DNA from 2 places in the Sphaerisporangium sp. NPDC088356 genome. Region 1 is predicted to be linked to the other one. Evidence: predicted binding sites of a transcription regulator. Region 1 holds the regulator's gene; the other holds the start of a gene.

Region 1 (7,705 bases):
CGCCCTTGCCGTCGGTCAGGTCGACGCGCTCGCCGGCGCGCAACCTTCGCACGGTGGCGGCGTGCCGCCCCTCGGGGCCGGAAAGGACGATCTCCTGACCGGACAGGTCGTCGGCGAGGAAGACGGGGACGCTCACCCGCAAACCTTAGCCACGCGCGCGCGAACTCCGCGAACCACGGGGCCCATGCCGGTGAAGCGTCCCCCTGGGGTCAGCGACCGTTGAAGGCGTCCCTGAGGCGGGAGAAGAAGCCCTGCTGCCCGGGGGCGAACTTGCCGGGCGGGCGCTCCTCTCCGCGCAGCTTGGACAGCTCCTTGAGGAGCTCCTCCTGGGCCGGGTCGAGGCGCGTGGGCGTCTCCACGTTCACGTGGATCAGCAGGTCGCCGCGGCCGGTCTCGTTGAGCCGCTGGATGCCGCGCCCGTACAGCGGGAGGACGTGACCGGCCTGGGTGCCCGGCCGCACGTCGATCTCCTCGGCGCCGTCGAGCGTCTCCACGGTCAGGATCGTGCCGAGCGCCGCCGCCGTCATCGGGATCTGCACCGTGCAGTGCAGGTCGTCGCCACGTCGCTCGAAGATCTCGTGAGGCCGCTCGACGATCTCCAGGAACAGGTCTCCGGGCGGGCCGCCGCCGGGGCCGACCTCGCCCTCTCCGGCGAGCTGGATGTGGGTGCCGTCCTCGACGCCGGCCGGGATGCGCACCTTGATCGTGCGGCGGGTGCGAACCCGCCCGTCGCCGGAGCACTCCTGGCAGGGATGCTGGATGATCGAGCCGAACCCGCCGCACTGCGGACAGGGGCGGGCGGTCATGACCTGGCCGAGGAACGACCGGGTGACCTGGGAGATCTCGCCGCGGCCATGGCACATGTCGCAGGTGTCGGGGTGGGTGCCGGACGCGGCGCCCGACCCCTGGCAGACCTCGCAGAGCACGGCGGTGTCGACCACCAGCTCGCGCGTGGTGCCGAACGCGGACTCCGCCAGGTCGAGCTCTACGCGGATCGTCGCGTTGCGCCCGCGCCTCGCCCGGGACCGGGGCCCGCGAGACCCGCCGCCGCCGCCGAAGAAGGCGTCCATGATGTCGCTGAACGGGAAGCCCGCGCCGAAACCGGCCGCGCCGGCTCCCGGCCCGCCGCCACCGCCGCCGAAGGGATCGGCTCCGAGATCGAACATCTGGCGCTTGTTCGGGTCCGACAGGACCTCGTACGCCTGGTTGATCTCCTTGAAGCGCTCCTGCGTCTCGGGATCGGGGTTGATGTCGGGATGAAGCTCGCGCGCGAGGCGGCGATACGCCTTCTTGATCTCATCCTGGCCGGCGTCACGGCGGACCCCGAGGATGCCGTAATAGTCGCGGGCCACCTAGGACCCCGCCAGGATCTGGCCGACATAGCGTGCCACTGCGCGCACCGCTCCCATAGTCACCGGGTAGTCCATTCGCGTCGGGCCCAGCACTCCGAGCCGAGCCAGTTCATTGTCGCCCGAACCGTATCCGGCGGCGACGATCGAGGTGCCGTGTAGCCCGGAGTAAGGATTCTCCGAGCCGATCCGCACGGTGAGCGCGGCCGAGTCGCTCGCCTCGCCGAGCAGCCGCATGAGCACGACCTGCTCCTCCAGCGCCTCCAGGACCTCGCGCAGGCCGACGCTGAAGTCGCCGGCGAGGTTGGCGGCCCCGGCGAAGACGATCTTCTCGTCATGCCGGTCGACCAGGGTCTCCAGGAGAACGGACAGGATCGTGGTCGCCACCGGCCGGTCCTCCTCGGGAAGCCGGTCGTGCAGATCGGCCACCGTCTCGGGCACCCGGTTGAGGCGGCATCCGTCGAGGCAGGCGTTGAGCACCGCCCGCAGATGCGCGATCCGGTCGTCCTCCACCACATCGGGAAGGTCGACGACTCGCTGCTCGACCCGCCCGGTGTTGGTGATCAGCACCAGCATGATCCGCCGCTCGGCCAGCGGCACGAGCTCGACGTGCCGGACCGTGGAACGGATCAGCGATGGATACTGCACCACGGCGACCTGCCGAGTCAACTGCGCGAGCAGCCGCACCGTGCGGGTGACGACGTCGTCGAGGTCGACGGCGCCCGCGAGGAAGGTCTCGATCGCCCGGCGCTCGGCGCCGGACAGCGGCTTGATCTGGGACAGCCGGTCGACGAACAACCGGTAACCCTTGTCGGTGGGCACGCGGCCCGCGCTGGTGTGGGGCTGCGTGATGTAACCCTGCTCCTCGAGCACGGCCATGTCGTTGCGCACGGTGGCCGGAGAGACGCCCAAATTGTGCCGCTCCGCGAGCGCTTTCGACCCGACCGGCTCGTTGGTGGACACGTAGTCCTCGACAACGGCGCGCAGAACTGCGAGCTTACGCTCATCGAGCAACGTGCTCACCTCCCTGCCCTGCGTTCGTGCCTGCATAAACGGCTGGTCTGGCACTCTGTGTTCCCGAGTGCCAAGTGTACGGCTCCGGCCGACAGGGTGCGATAACCCATCCTCAGGACCTCACCCGGTCAGCGACAAGTCGCTTGCTATCGGGCGGCAAGTCGGCCCGCCCAGACTCGGGCTTCATGAGTGAGAACGCCCCTCGGCTGAACGACGCGACCACCAGGCTCCCGCGTCCCAACTCCCCTGGCGAGCATGCTTCCCTGGCAGGCCCGCCGCCCGGAGCGTGATCTTTGCTAGCGTGCCCAGTTATGCGGGACTACGGACGGGACGTTCTGGCCGGAGACTGGCGGAGGCCGCTACGCGGGAAGATCCCGCAGGTCGCCGCCGAGCCCGACCTCGTGGTGGAGGACGCGGAAGGCGGCTTCTGCGGGGCGGTGGTGGCCTGTGACAAGGAGGCCGTCACGCTGGAGGACCGGTTCGGGCGGCGACGGGTGTTCCCGCTCGCGCCCGCCGCGTTCCTCCTCGACGGCAAGCCGGTGACGCTCGTGCGCCCGGCTCCGGCCACGGCCAAGGGCCCGGCGCGCAGCGCGTCCGGCTCGATCGCCGTGGGCGGGCTGCGGGCGCGCGTCGCGCGGGAGAGCCGCATCTACGTCGAGGGCGTGCACGACGCGTCCCTGGTGGAGAAGATCTGGGGCCACGACCTGCGCGTGGAGGGTGTCGTCGTCGAGTACCTCGAAGGCGTCGACGACCTCCCGGCGATCGTGGAGGAGTTCGGGCCCGGTCCGGGGCGGCGCCTCGGGGTACTGGTCGACCACCTGGTGCCCGGGTCGAAGGAGAGCCGTATCGCTGCCCAGGTGTCCTCGCCGGGGGTGCTCGTCGTCGGGCACCCGTTCGTGGACATCTGGCAGGCGGTCAAGCCCTCCGCCGTGGGCATCCCGGCCTGGCCGGCGGTCCCGCGCGGGGTGCCGTGGAAGGAGGGCGTGATCGACGCCCTCGGCTGGCGGCTGGAGCCTGCGGACGCCTGGCGGCGCATCCTCGGCTCCGTCCACACGTTCACCGACCTGGAGCCGGAGCTTCTCGGCCGCGTCGAGGAACTGATCGACTTCGTGACCACCGAGGAGCAAGCATGAGCGAGACCCCGCAGGACCGCCTCCCCGACGACTTACCCAGCGACCGGGACCCCGAGCACGGCCGGCCCGGCTACGGGCAGCCGGAGTACGGGCAACCCGGCCAGGGGCAGCCGCCGTACGAGTCGTCTGGGTACGGGCAGCCAGGGTACGGGCAATCCGCTTACGGGCAGCCCGGTCATGGGCAACCCGGGTACGGGCAACCCGGGTACGGGCAGACGGGGTACGGGCAGGTGCCCTATGGGGCGCAGCCGCATGTGCCGGGCCGGTATGGGCCGCGCCCGGGGACCGACGACACGACGCTGTCGATGCTGGCCCACCTGCTCGGCCTGCTCACCTCGTTCATGGGCCCGCTGATCTTGTATCTGGTCAAGAAAGACGAGTCCCCCTACGTCCGCGACCAGTCGGCCGAGGCGCTCAACTTCCAGCTCACGCTGTTCATCGCCTACGCGGTGTGCTTCGTACTGGCCTTCTTCATCATCGGCATCCTGCTGATGCTGGTGGTGTGGGTCGGCTCGCTGATCTTCATGATCATGGCGGCCGTGGCGGCGAACCGTGGGGAGAACTACCGCTACCCGATGAACATCCGCTTCGTCAGCTGAAGCGGCTGAGAGCCGCACGCCCGCCGGGATCCCGGCGGGCCACGTCGGCGCGGGGCCACGTGAGGCCAGGTCGCCCTGAGCCCTGGGCGCTGGGGCAGGTGGCCCGTGGATCAGGTCAGGTCACGCACCAGGGCGTCCGCCAGCAACCGTCCCTTCAGCGTCAGCACGGCGAGGCCCCTTCTGAAGGGCTCCGGCTCCAGCAGCCCGTCTCCGAGGGCCCGGGCTACGGCCGTACGGGCGTCCACGCCGATCTCGGCGAGCGGGAACCCCGAGTCGAGCCGCAGCTCCAGCATCAGCCGCTCCACGTGCCGGTCGCTCTCGGAGACCACCTCGCGCGCGTGGGCGGGCGAGGAGCGGGTGGCAAGGCGCGACGCGTAGGCCGCCGGATGCTTGACGTTCCACCAGCGGGTGCCGCCCACGTGGCCGTGCGCGCCCGGGCCGACGCCCCACCAGTCGCCGCCGGTCCAGTAGAGCAGGTTGTGGCGGCACCGGGCCTCCTTTGAGGTGGCCCAGTTGGACACCTCGTACCAGGAGAACCCGGCCTCCGACAGCATCGTGTCGGCGATGACGTACCGGTCGGCGGCCACGTCGTCGTCGGGCATGGGCAGCTCGCCCCTGCGGATCCGCGCGGCCAGCCGGGTGCCCTCCTCGACGATCAGCGAGTAGGCCGAGACGTGGTCGGGACCCGCCTCGATCGCCGCCGCCAGCGAGGCCCGCCAGTCGTCGTCGCTCTCCCCCGGCGTGCTGTAGATCAGGTCCAGGTTGACGTGCTCGAAGCCCGCGTCGTGGGCCTCTCGTACGGCCTGCGCCGGACGGCCGGAGGTGTGCCGCCGGTCGAGGACGGCCAGCACGTGCTCCTTCGCGCTCTGCATGCCGAAGCTGACGCGGTTGAACCCGCCGGCCCGCAGCCCTTCGAGGTAGGCGGGATCGACCGACTCGGGGTTGGCCTCGGTGGTGACCTCGGCGCCCGCCGCCAGCCCGAACTCCTCGTCCACGGCCCGCAGGATCCGCACCAGGTCGCCGGCGGGCAGCAGGGTCGGCGTGCCCCCGCCGAAGAACACGGTCTCCACCGGCAGCTCCACATCCCCGAGCACCCTGCGCGCCAGCCGTACCTCCTCGATCGCCGTGCCGGCGTAGTCGGCGCGGGACGCGCCAGGGCCCAGCTCGGTGGCGGTGTAGGTGTTGAAGTCGCAGTAGCCGCAGCGGGTCACGCAGAACGGCACATGGACGTAGAAGCCGAACGGCCGCGCGCCGAGGCCCTCGTGGGCGCTCGCGGGCAGCTCACCCGACGCGGGAACGGCATCGCCGTCGAGAAGTACGGAAGGCACGCTCCCAGTCTGCCGCTCCGGGACCCGTGCCCCGGACGGGCCGCCCTCAGGCGGCCACGCGGCTACTTCTTGGCCTTGTCGCCGGCGGGGGCCTCCGTGGAGAGCGCGGCGACGAAGGCCTCCTGCGGCACCTCGACCCGGCCCACCATCTTCATGCGCTTCTTGCCTTCCTTCTGCTTCTCCAGCAGCTTGCGCTTACGGCTGATGTCACCGCCGTAGCACTTGGCGAGCACGTCCTTGCGGATGGCGCGGATGTTCTCGCGGGCGATCACCCGGGCGCCGATGGCGGCCTGGATCGGCACCTCGAACTGCTGCCGGGGAATGAGGTCCTTGAGCTTCTTGGCCATCTCGACGCCGTACGCGTAGGCCTTCTCGCGGTGGACGATCGCGCTGAAGGCGTCGACGGCCTCGCCCTGGAGCAGGATGTCGACCTTGACGAGGTCGGCGTCCTGCTCGCCCGAGGGCTCGTAGTCGAGCGAGGCGTACCCCCGCGTGCGTGACTTCAGCTGGTCGAAGAAGTCGAAGATGATCTCGCCGAGCGGCAGCGTGTAGCGGATCTCCACGCGGTCCTCGGAGAGGTACTCCATGCCGAGCAGCGCGCCGCGGCGGGACTGGCAGAGCTCCATGATCGCGCCGATGTGGTCGGACGGGGAGAGCAGCGTCGCCTTCACCACCGGCTCGTGGATCTCGGCGATCTTGCCGGCCGGGAACTCCGACGGGTTGGTGACGACGAGCTCCTTGCCGTCCTCCATGACCACCCGGTAGATGACGTTCGGCGCGGTGGAGATCAGCGAGAGGTTGAACTCGCGCTCCAGCCGCTCGCGCACGATCTCCATGTGGAGCAGCCCGAGGAAGCCGCAGCGGAAGCCGAACCCGAGGGCGGCGGAGGTCTCGGGCTCGTAGACCAGGGCCGCGTCGTTCAGGCGCAGCTTGTCGAGGGCCTCGCGCAGCTCGGGATAGTCGTCGCCGTCGATCGGATAGAGGCCGGAGTACACCATCGGCCGGGGGTGGTCGTACCCGCCGAGCGGCTCGGCCGCGGGATGTGCGGCCGAGGTCACCGTGTCGCCGACCCGCGCCTGCCGGACGTCCTTCACGCCGGTGATGAGGTAGCCCACCTCGCCCACGCCCAGCGACACCGACGGCACCGGCTCCGGCGAGATGACGCCGATCTCCAGGGTCTCGTGGGTGCCGCCGGTGGACATCATGACCGTGCGCTCGCGCTTGGAGAGCTGCCCGTCGATCACTCGGACATAGGTGACGACGCCGCGGTAGGTGTCGTACACGGAGTCGAAGATCAGCGCCCGCGCGGGGGCGTCGGCGTCGCCGACGGGGGCGGGGACGTGCTGGACGACGTGGTCGAGCAGCTCCTTGACGCCCTCTCCGGTCTTGCCGGACACCCGCAGCACGTCGGACGGGTCGCACCCGATGAGTCCGGCGAGCTCCTGGGCGTACTTGTCGGGCTGCGCGGCGGGCAGGTCGATCTTGTTGAGCACCGGGATGATGTGCAGGTCGGCGCTCATGGCCAGGTAGAGGTTGGCCAGCGTCTGCGCCTCGATGCCCTGCGCCGCGTCCACCAGGAGCACGGCCCCCTCGCACGCCTCGAGCGACCGGGACACCTCGTAGGTGAAGTCGACGTGGCCCGGCGTGTCGATCATGTTGAGAACGTGGCCGTCCCACGGCAGGCGGACCGCCTGCGACTTGATGGTGATGCCGCGCTCGCGCTCGATGTCCATGCGGTCGAGATACTGCGCGCGCATCTGCCGGGCGTCGACCACACCGGTGAGCTGGAGCATCCGGTCGGCGAGCGTGGACTTGCCGTGGTCGATGTGCGCGATGATGCAGAAATTGCGGATCAGCGCGGGGTCGGTCTGGCCAGGGTGGATGCGCACCGGGGTCCGTTCGGCAGGATTGACGACGATCAGAAGGCTGGCAGGGCAGCCGCTAACCATGGTGGCACGCCCGGATGGTCACCCGGACAGCGTCACCTGGACAGCAGATCGGCGCGGCGTCGCGCCCGCACACCGCCCGGACGAGGAGTTTCGCCTCGCCGCGCCGGCGTGCCGGTGCCGCGCTCAGGGTCCAGTTTACCGGCACCAAGACCACCAAGCTCGCCGCTGCGCTAACATAAGGGTGCAGGGGTGTGCCGTGGCCTCCGATTTGAGCGTGGTCCTGGCATGTTGGTATCCTGTTCAACTGCGTGTGGCGCGCCCTCTCTGCCCGCGCGCCCCATCCATCGACTTTCACCGAGGCTTCTTCGTGGCGAACATCAAGTCCCAGATCAA
Region 2 (7,705 bases), on a different contig from region 1:
CCGTTCACCCTGAGGTACCGGCCGGTGCCGGTCACCGCCAGGTCGTCGGTCCCGCCGTCACCTGTCGTGGTGGAGTAGATGTTCGTCCACGTGTTGCCGTCTGGTGAGGTCTGGATCTGGTACGCCTTGCCGTAGGCGGCCTCCCAGGTCAGCTTCACGTGGTTGATGTTGTACGACCGGCCGAGGTCGACCCGGATCCACTGGGGGTCGCTGAAGGCGCTCGACCAGCGGGTGCCGGCGTTGCCGTCGGTCGCGTTCGCCGCGCCGGTTCCGGCGTTCTCGGTGGAGGAGGCCGTGGTGGGCTTGCCCTGCGCGATGTTCGTCCCGCCACCGCCGCCGGGTGCCTTGTTGTAGACGGCGACGTAGTCGATGTTCATCTGGCCGCCGGAGATGGTGCTGGCGTTCGGACCGCCGCCGAAGGCGTCGGGGAATCCACCGCCCATCGCCAGGTCGTAGATGATGAAGAACGGGTGGTCGACCGCCTTGGTCCAGGTGGCGGCGTCCACGCGGTTGGCCGGGAGGGTGAAGTAGTTGTTGCCGTCGAGGTACCAGCGGATCTGCTCGGGGCTCGTCGAGCGGTCGATCTCCACCGCGTAGTTGTGGTAACCCGTCTGGCAGCCGGGGCACGCGCGCTCACCGCTGCCGATGCCGGTCGACTCGTTACACACGCCACCGGGGTTGGTGCCGCAGTGCAGCGTGCCGAAGACCGAGCTGCGGCCGTTGATGTCCTCCAGGATGTCGATCTCACCGCTGGTCGGCCACGGGACCCCGGCGCGCAGGTCGGCGCCGAGCATCCAGAAGGCCGGCCAGTAGCCGGCGCCGTTCGCGGTGGTCACGTTCGGCTGCTGGATGACCGACTCCATCCGCACGACGCCGCCCGCGGGCGCCCCGAAGGTCGCCGCCTGCGTCTCGATGCGGCCCGACGTCCAGCCCGAGCGCGGGGCCGTGCCCGAGTGCAGGGCCCTGAGCACGAGGTGACCGGCGCCGTCCTGGAAGACGTTGGCCGTGCTGTTGGTCATCGTCTCGATCTCGCCGGTGCCGAAGTTGCTGCCGGGACCGGTGTCGTACTTCCAGTTCCCGGTGTTGACGCCCGTTCCGGCGGCACCGTTGAACTCATCGCTCCAGGTGAGCGTGAAGCCCGGCGGGGGAGCCGGGGCGGCGGCGTTGGCGGTGCCGGGAACGGTCACGGCGCCGATGGCCGCGACTCCGGCCGTGCCGAGCACCAGTGCCATGGCAGAGCCACTGGCCTTGAGGCGCAGCAACAGGCGCTTGCCCGCGCTGCCTCCCACGTCTCTGCTTGTGCGCTTGCCTAACATCGTCTCTCCCTTGCTGGAAGACCGATCGGCGAACGACGGCGGTCCCGGGTCCAGGGGGTGTTGCCTGCTGTCCGCCGAGACAGGGACGAGGGAGGTAAGCGCACCGGCCATCATCACCGGTGCGTGCCGGGGGTAGCAGATCGGTCGAACTAAGGTGAGAGAGCGCTCTCCGGGGGAATTATCACCACTTTACGACGGCTCGTCAATAGCTTCGTTAACATTCCGGAAATGACCGGAGCCGTCGTTCGCCGGTAATCGGCCTGGTTTCCGCGGTGGCCCGGAAGAGTGGGGCCCGGGGTCGCGTTCCCCGGGCCCCGCCGCGCTAGGAGCGCTTCCAGAACGACGGCCGGTGGCCGTGCCGGGCGTCCTGAACGGGGCCCGTCGTGCCGCCGATCAGCTCGGCCAGCACCTTGGTCGCACGGAGCCACAGGCCGTCCACGTCCGCGCCCGGCGTCTCGCACGCCGACAGCTCGCGGGCCAGGACCGACAGCTCGTTCTCGCCGCCGCCGACGTACGCCGCGAGGGCCGCCAGGCGGCTGCCCAGGTCGGCCAGGTAGAGCCGCCGCTCGTGGGCGGGAAGCGACTCCTGCGCCCGCAGCCGCGCGAGCTCCTCCACCAGCTGCGGCCGTACCAGGTCGGGCGAGTGGGGAACCGGCGGCGCGGGCGGCGCCATCTTCGCGCTGGACGCGCGGGCGAAGCCACGCGAGGCACGGGGAGCCGGGAACGGCGCCGGAGCGCCGGGCATGCCCCCGCCGCCGGGGCCCAGAGGCCCGCCGTCCTGCGCGCCGAGACCGAAGATCGCCGGTGCGGCGTCCGCGGTGAACGCGACCGGGGCGGCGGCCATCATCGGAGCGCCGGTGATCGGGGACGGCACGTCCCAGCCGCTCGGCATCTCCACCGGCTGGATGACCCGGTGCCTCGGACCGCCCTCGGCGACGACGCGCGTGTCCACCGCGACGAAGGCGGTGAACCGGCACAGCACCCCGTGCCGCAGGGAGGTCTCGACGATCTCCCGCTCCAGGCCGTGCTCGCCGGTGGCGTAGCGGTCCTCCAGGCGGCGCAGGTGCGCCCGCGCCCAGATGGCCCTGGCGGCGTCCCCCTCGGCGGGCGCGCCCTCCAGCCGCCGCTCCCACGGCTGCCCGTCGGCGGCCAGGCCGTGCACGGTCACCGACCCGCGAGCGGGGCCGCGGAACCTCCCCGACACGGTCAGGGGCACGCCGGAGTACAGCGAGCCGAGATGGGTGACGGTGCCCGGCAGCACGTCGAGCCCGTCGGCCTTGAGCGACAGGCCGGTGACCAGCGGGGAGCCGATCCTGCGGTGGATGTGCTCCATCGCCTCGTCCAGGCGGTCCTCCGACTCCACCAGCTCGCAGCGGCCCGAGCCGAGGCCCGCGAGCCTGCCGAGGAAACCGGCGTTGACGGCCCGGTCGATGCCGACGGTGTGGACGCGCACGGCCGCGAGCCGCGTGCCGAGGCGTTCGAGGATCTGGTCCTCGTTGCCGACCTGCCCGTCGGTGACCAGGACGAGCACCCGCTCCCTGGTGGAGTCGTCCAGCAGGCCGAGCCCCTGCTCCATGGGTTCTAGGATCTCGGTGCCGCCCCGCGCCTCCAGCCGGGCGAGGTGCTCGACCGCGCGGTAGCGGTTGCGGTCGGTCGCGGGGACGAGCCCGGCGTCGAGCCTTTCGGGCCGTTCGACGACGCTGTCGAACGACAGCACCGCGAACCGGTCGGCCGAGGTCAGCGTGTCGACGATGCGCGCCGCCGCGCGCCGGGCGGCGACCATCTTCCAGCCGGTCATGCTGCCGGAGCGGTCGAGGAGCAGCGCCACGTCCCTCGGCCGCCGCGCCGCCTGGTCGTCCGGGGCGGGTGGCAGCACGGTGAGGGTGAAGGTGCCGTCGCCGTCGGCGGCTTCCCTGCCGGCGCCGCCGGTCGCTTCCTGGCCGGCGCCGCCGGTCGCCCCCCGGCCGTCGCCGGCGGTCCGCTCGCGGTCCGGTACGAGCGTGAGCGAGCTGGAGGCGGTGAAGTCCAGGCGCAGCACGAAGTCACGGTCGAGCCACTCGCCCGGCTGGAGCCGGACGACGCCGTCCTCCTCGGTGACCGCGTGCAGGCTGGACCGCATCTCCCGCAGGTCGAGCCCGCCCGGATCCACCCGGGCCGTGAGCGACAGCCGCACCGGGTTGGGGAAACCGGGAAGCAGCACCGGGGGAGTGATCCGCGAGGCGTCCGGCACGGCGTCGGTGTCGGGGACCACGCCGTCCCCCGCCGAGCGGTCGTCGAGCGGGGTGCCCGGGATGTAGCGGGGAGCGACGACGAGCGGGAAGCGGAAGGTCGCGGCGCCGTCCTCGTACGGGAGAGGCTGGCTGAGCGTCAGCCGCACCGTCACCCGCTCGCCGGGGACGATGTTGCCGACCCGCATGGTGAAGACGTCCGGGCGCTCCTCCTCGGCGATGGCGGCCCGCCGTCCCTCGGAGATGGCCTGGTCGTAGTCCTGCCTGGCCTGGCCGCGCTCCTTCAGCACGCCCTCGACCACCCGGCCGTCCGCCTCCATGCGGAAGGCGGTCACCGCCGCCCGGTCGGGAAGCGGGAAGACGTACGTCGCCTCCAGCGGGACGTCATACGGGTTGTGAAATCCCTGGGCGACCTCCACGCCACAGGTGAGGGCGGTGATCCGCGCGTCCACCTCGACACTCTCCAGCGGGAGGTTCCCCTTGCCGGTCCGCAGCGCGCCCAGCCCCGCGTCGGGCAGCGGGGAGTACTCACCGGGCTTCAACGCGGTGATCTGAACAGTCATGTTTGCATCCCTTCGGACGGGGATCGGTCGAGGTCGTGGTGGATGGGGTGGATGACGGCGGAGCCGGACAGGCCGCGGTCGCGCAGCACGGTGAGCAGGGGCGCGGCGGCCTCCTGGAGCGCGGCGACGTCGCCGGGGGAGGGCGCCGGCCCGTCGAGCAGCAGCGTGACCCCCGGCGCGAGCCGTACGCCGTGCACGAGCCCGGCCGGACGCGGGCCGGGAGGGGGGCCGCCGCCGGGGGCATCGGGCAGGCTCACCGGCACGGCGCCGTCGGCGAGGGCCGGCACCGCCTCGGCGGCGGGTCGCGCCCAGAAGCGGGGGCGGGCGGCCGGAGGCCCGGGGTTTCCGTCGAACCCCGCCGGGGGATGGGGGGAGCCCTCGGCGTCCGCGCCGCCGGGCGCGGGCCCGGCGGCGGTGGGAATGCTCGCGATGGCTTCGAGGGTGGTGTCGGTCGCACCCGCCAGCTCGGCCTGGATCTCGGCGATGGAACGCCCGTCGGCCTGCCGGCGCTTGACCGCGATCAGCTGGAGGAGGTGGCGCCTGCCGTACAGCGCGACCCTGCCCCGGCGGGTCAGCGGCGGGTCGACCAGGCCGATCGTCGTGTACCAGCGGATGAGCCGCTCGTTGGGCACGTCGCGAACCCGGCCGTTGGGCCGCTGCGGCGTGGGGCGCAGCGTGGTCGCCGCCCGCTCCGCCAGCTCGCCGATGGTCCAGGTGTCACTCATACCTCGATACTGACACTGCAATCATGACAGTGTCAACGTTTAGGACGACTCAGACCGGATACGGCGTTCTACGTAAGACGCCATAGACGACTCTTGAGGGGGAGAAACTTCATGGCCCAGATCACCAGCCCTCTGTCGGGCGACAATCAGAAGATCACCGGTGAGGCCCTTCAGGGTGCCCTCATCGATCTGCTCGACCTTTCGCTGGTGGGCAAGCAGGCCCACTGGAACCTGATCGGGCGCAACTTCCGGTCGCTGCACCTGCAGCTGGACGAGATCGTCAGCATCGCGCGCAACCGCGCCGACGACGCGGCGGAGCGCGCGGTGGCTCTCGGGATCAACCCGGACGGGCGCGCGGCGACCATCGCGCGCGATACCCAGATACACGCGCTCGACGCGGGCTACATCGAGGACGGGAAGGTGGTCGCGGCCTTCACCGACATCCTCGGGGCGATGATCTCGCGCATGCGCGAGCGCGTGAACACCACGGAGGAGGCCGATCCGGTCACGCAGGATCTCCTCATCGAGATCACCCAGGACCTGGAGAAGCAGCACTGGATGATCCAGGCGCAGCGCTGAGCGGCCGGCGGCGGCCAAGGGCCGGAGCCGTGAGCTCCGGCACCGGAGGAGCACGTCAGAGCAGATCGCGTGCGAGGTGGGCGATCGAGGGCCGGGCGGACAGCAGGGCGCGCAGAGCGTCCCAGCGGGCCGTCCCGGCCCTTGTGTTTCTCAGCAGCCCGGCCTCGATGAGACAGGCCGCCCAGTCGTCTTCCGCGCGGGCCGCCGCGCGCTCCAGCCTTTCGAGCACCGTCTGACCGGCACCGGCACCCTGACCGGCACGGCGTGGCCCGCCCGGCTCTGAGGAGGTCTCCGGCCACGCGTGTACCACGCTGTCCGCGTCCCGTGCCAGCAGGGAGAGCAGGTGCGGCCAGCGGATCGTCAGCACCGCGAGCTTCGCCACCTCCTCGTCGCTCGCCCGCGCCGCGCCGGCCAGGGCCCGCCGGTAGGTGACGAACGAGTAGAACCGGAACACGTTGACATACCTCTTGAGCTCGCGGGGATTGCTCAGCGTGAGCGCGGGAAGGGCCCGCTCGATGGCGGCGTACGCGTTCTGGTCGCTGTAGAGCTCGTCGTAGACGCGGTCGGCGGCGAGCCGCGCGGCGGCCGACAGCCCGCCGATGGCGTCGTCGAAGCCCGCCCACCCCGGTGGCGCGGGTGAGGCGGCCACGGGCGGGGTCCGGAACGTCCTGCGGTCGGCGAAGCGCTCCCGCTCGCCCCTGGCCGCCCGGTGATCGGCGAGGTGCTCGCGCTCGCCGCCGGGTGCCCGGGGACGGCGAGGAGCGCGCGTCCGGCCGTTCTCCGGCGCCCGGCCGCACGGGGTGCCCACCGTCTCCTGGACCCTGCGCGCGACCGCGTCGAGGTCGTCCGCGGTCGGGCCCTGCGCCCTGATGGCCGCCTCGAGCCGGTCGACCAGCTCCGGATCGGGCTGCGGGGACGGCGCGGGCCCTCCACGGCCCTCGCCGCCGTCCCGCGCGCCCGGCCCCCCGCCGTACGGCGCCGCCGGAACGTCGAGCAGGGTGCGGAGGAAGGCGGGCACGCGCTCGCCGTCGTCCAGTAAGGGCACGCTGAGCGGGAGCTGCACGATCTTCTCCAGGAACCGCCACCCGAGGCCCGAGCGCTCCTCCATGGCCGAGGGCAGCGTGCGGGCGAGGTCGCGGTAGGCCACCTCGACGTGCGCCGCCACCACCTCGGGCTCCATGGCCAGCACGAACACGCAGTTGGGGAACTCCCCGGCGAGGAACAGGTTCACGGCCTCGATGACCTGTGCGACCGTACCGGGCGAGCACCTGTCGAGGTCGTCCACGAACACCACCAGGGGACGCTTCTCGGTGGCCACCATGCCGAGCACGCTGCGCATGTCGGTCTGCACCAGGTGCAGGAAGCCGGTCCTGGACCGGTAGCCGGGGTCGGGCGTCAGCTCCTTGACCAGCTCGGGTGACACGCCGAGCAGGTCCGGCTGGCGGACCAGCTCACGGAACGCGGTGTCCGCCGACTCGCCGAGGAACCGCGCCAGCCGTACGGCCGTCGCGGCCAGCAGGATCAGCGAGCCACCTGACCCGACCGCCGCCGCCGTGCCGCGCAGGAAGGAGCCCAGCGCGGGCATCAGGGCCCCGGCGGCCAGCGCGGCGGCGCAGAACAGCAGGGTGGCGCAGAACGCCAGGGCCACCGGCAGCAGGCGCGTGGCGGCCAGCCGGTAGGCCCGCCCGCGCACCGCCTCCCTGTCGATCCGCGACAGGTTGAGCGTCAGCCAGAAGCGCTCGCGCTCGCTCCGGGGCAGGCGGCCGGTGACCTGGGTGATGATCTCGTGGGCCAGCCCCGCCCAGACCTGCTCGCCGCTCTGGTACATCCACGGGTTGAACCAGACGGTCGGCCGCCAGTCCGCGTGCCGCAGCGGCAGCTCGCCGGGCACCGCGTACTCCGCGCAGCCGTGCTCGGGGACCTTGGAACGCGCGAGGACCTCCGCGTTGGTCACCTCCTCCGGCGTCCCGCGCAGCCGGTTGAGGTGGATGTCGGCGGGCCGGTCCTCGGCGGCGCCGGGGTCCAGCAGGTCCTGCACCATGCGCATCAGCGAGGTCTTGCCCGCCCCCCAGGGCCCCTTGATGCCGATGGTCAGCGGGGGCCGGGTGTCGGGATGGCGGACGAACGCCGCGACGGCCTCGGCGTGGACCCGGTGGCCGAGCCGGTCGTGAATGGTCCACCGGTCGCCGGTCAGCCGGGTGCGGGGCTGCACGGTGCGGCGGGTGGCGCGCCACCGGCGCAGCAGGCCGGAGACCCGCGACAGCTCCTTGGGGTCCAGCCGGCCGGCGAGGGCA

What was found. The regulator HrcA, encoded in region 1, represses chaperone genes, less so after heat shock. The targets are predictions, from matches to a motif close to TTGGCACTCTCNNNNNGAGAGTGCCAA.
Region 2: a site for HrcA is predicted at 4,842-4,868, ahead of AB0O34_RS21695 (DNA starvation/stationary phase protection protein). Genes of this name have one in related genera too.

What each region holds. Positions count from the first base shown of each region.
Region 1 is NZ_JBFBIK010000054.1:14,576-22,280, reverse strand. It holds gene AB0O34_RS20755 (16S rRNA (uracil(1498)-N(3))-methyltransferase) at 1-136, opposite strand, end outside; gene dnaJ (molecular chaperone DnaJ) at 210-1,352, opposite strand; gene hrcA (heat-inducible transcriptional repressor HrcA) at 1,353-2,363, opposite strand; gene AB0O34_RS20740 (DUF3097 domain-containing protein) at 2,675-3,496, shown strand; gene AB0O34_RS20735 (DUF4870 domain-containing protein) at 3,493-4,095, shown strand; gene hemW (radical SAM family heme chaperone HemW) at 4,206-5,423, opposite strand; gene lepA (translation elongation factor 4) at 5,486-7,312, opposite strand; gene rpsT (30S ribosomal protein S20) at 7,680-7,705, shown strand, end outside.
Region 2 is NZ_JBFBIK010000059.1:6,512-14,216, reverse strand. It holds gene AB0O34_RS21710 (discoidin domain-containing protein) at 1-1,289, opposite strand, end outside; gene AB0O34_RS21705 (VIT domain-containing protein) at 1,639-4,107, opposite strand; gene AB0O34_RS21700 (MerR family transcriptional regulator) at 4,104-4,832, opposite strand; gene AB0O34_RS21695 (DNA starvation/stationary phase protection protein) at 4,944-5,411, shown strand; gene AB0O34_RS21690 (P-loop NTPase fold protein) at 5,467-7,705, opposite strand, start outside.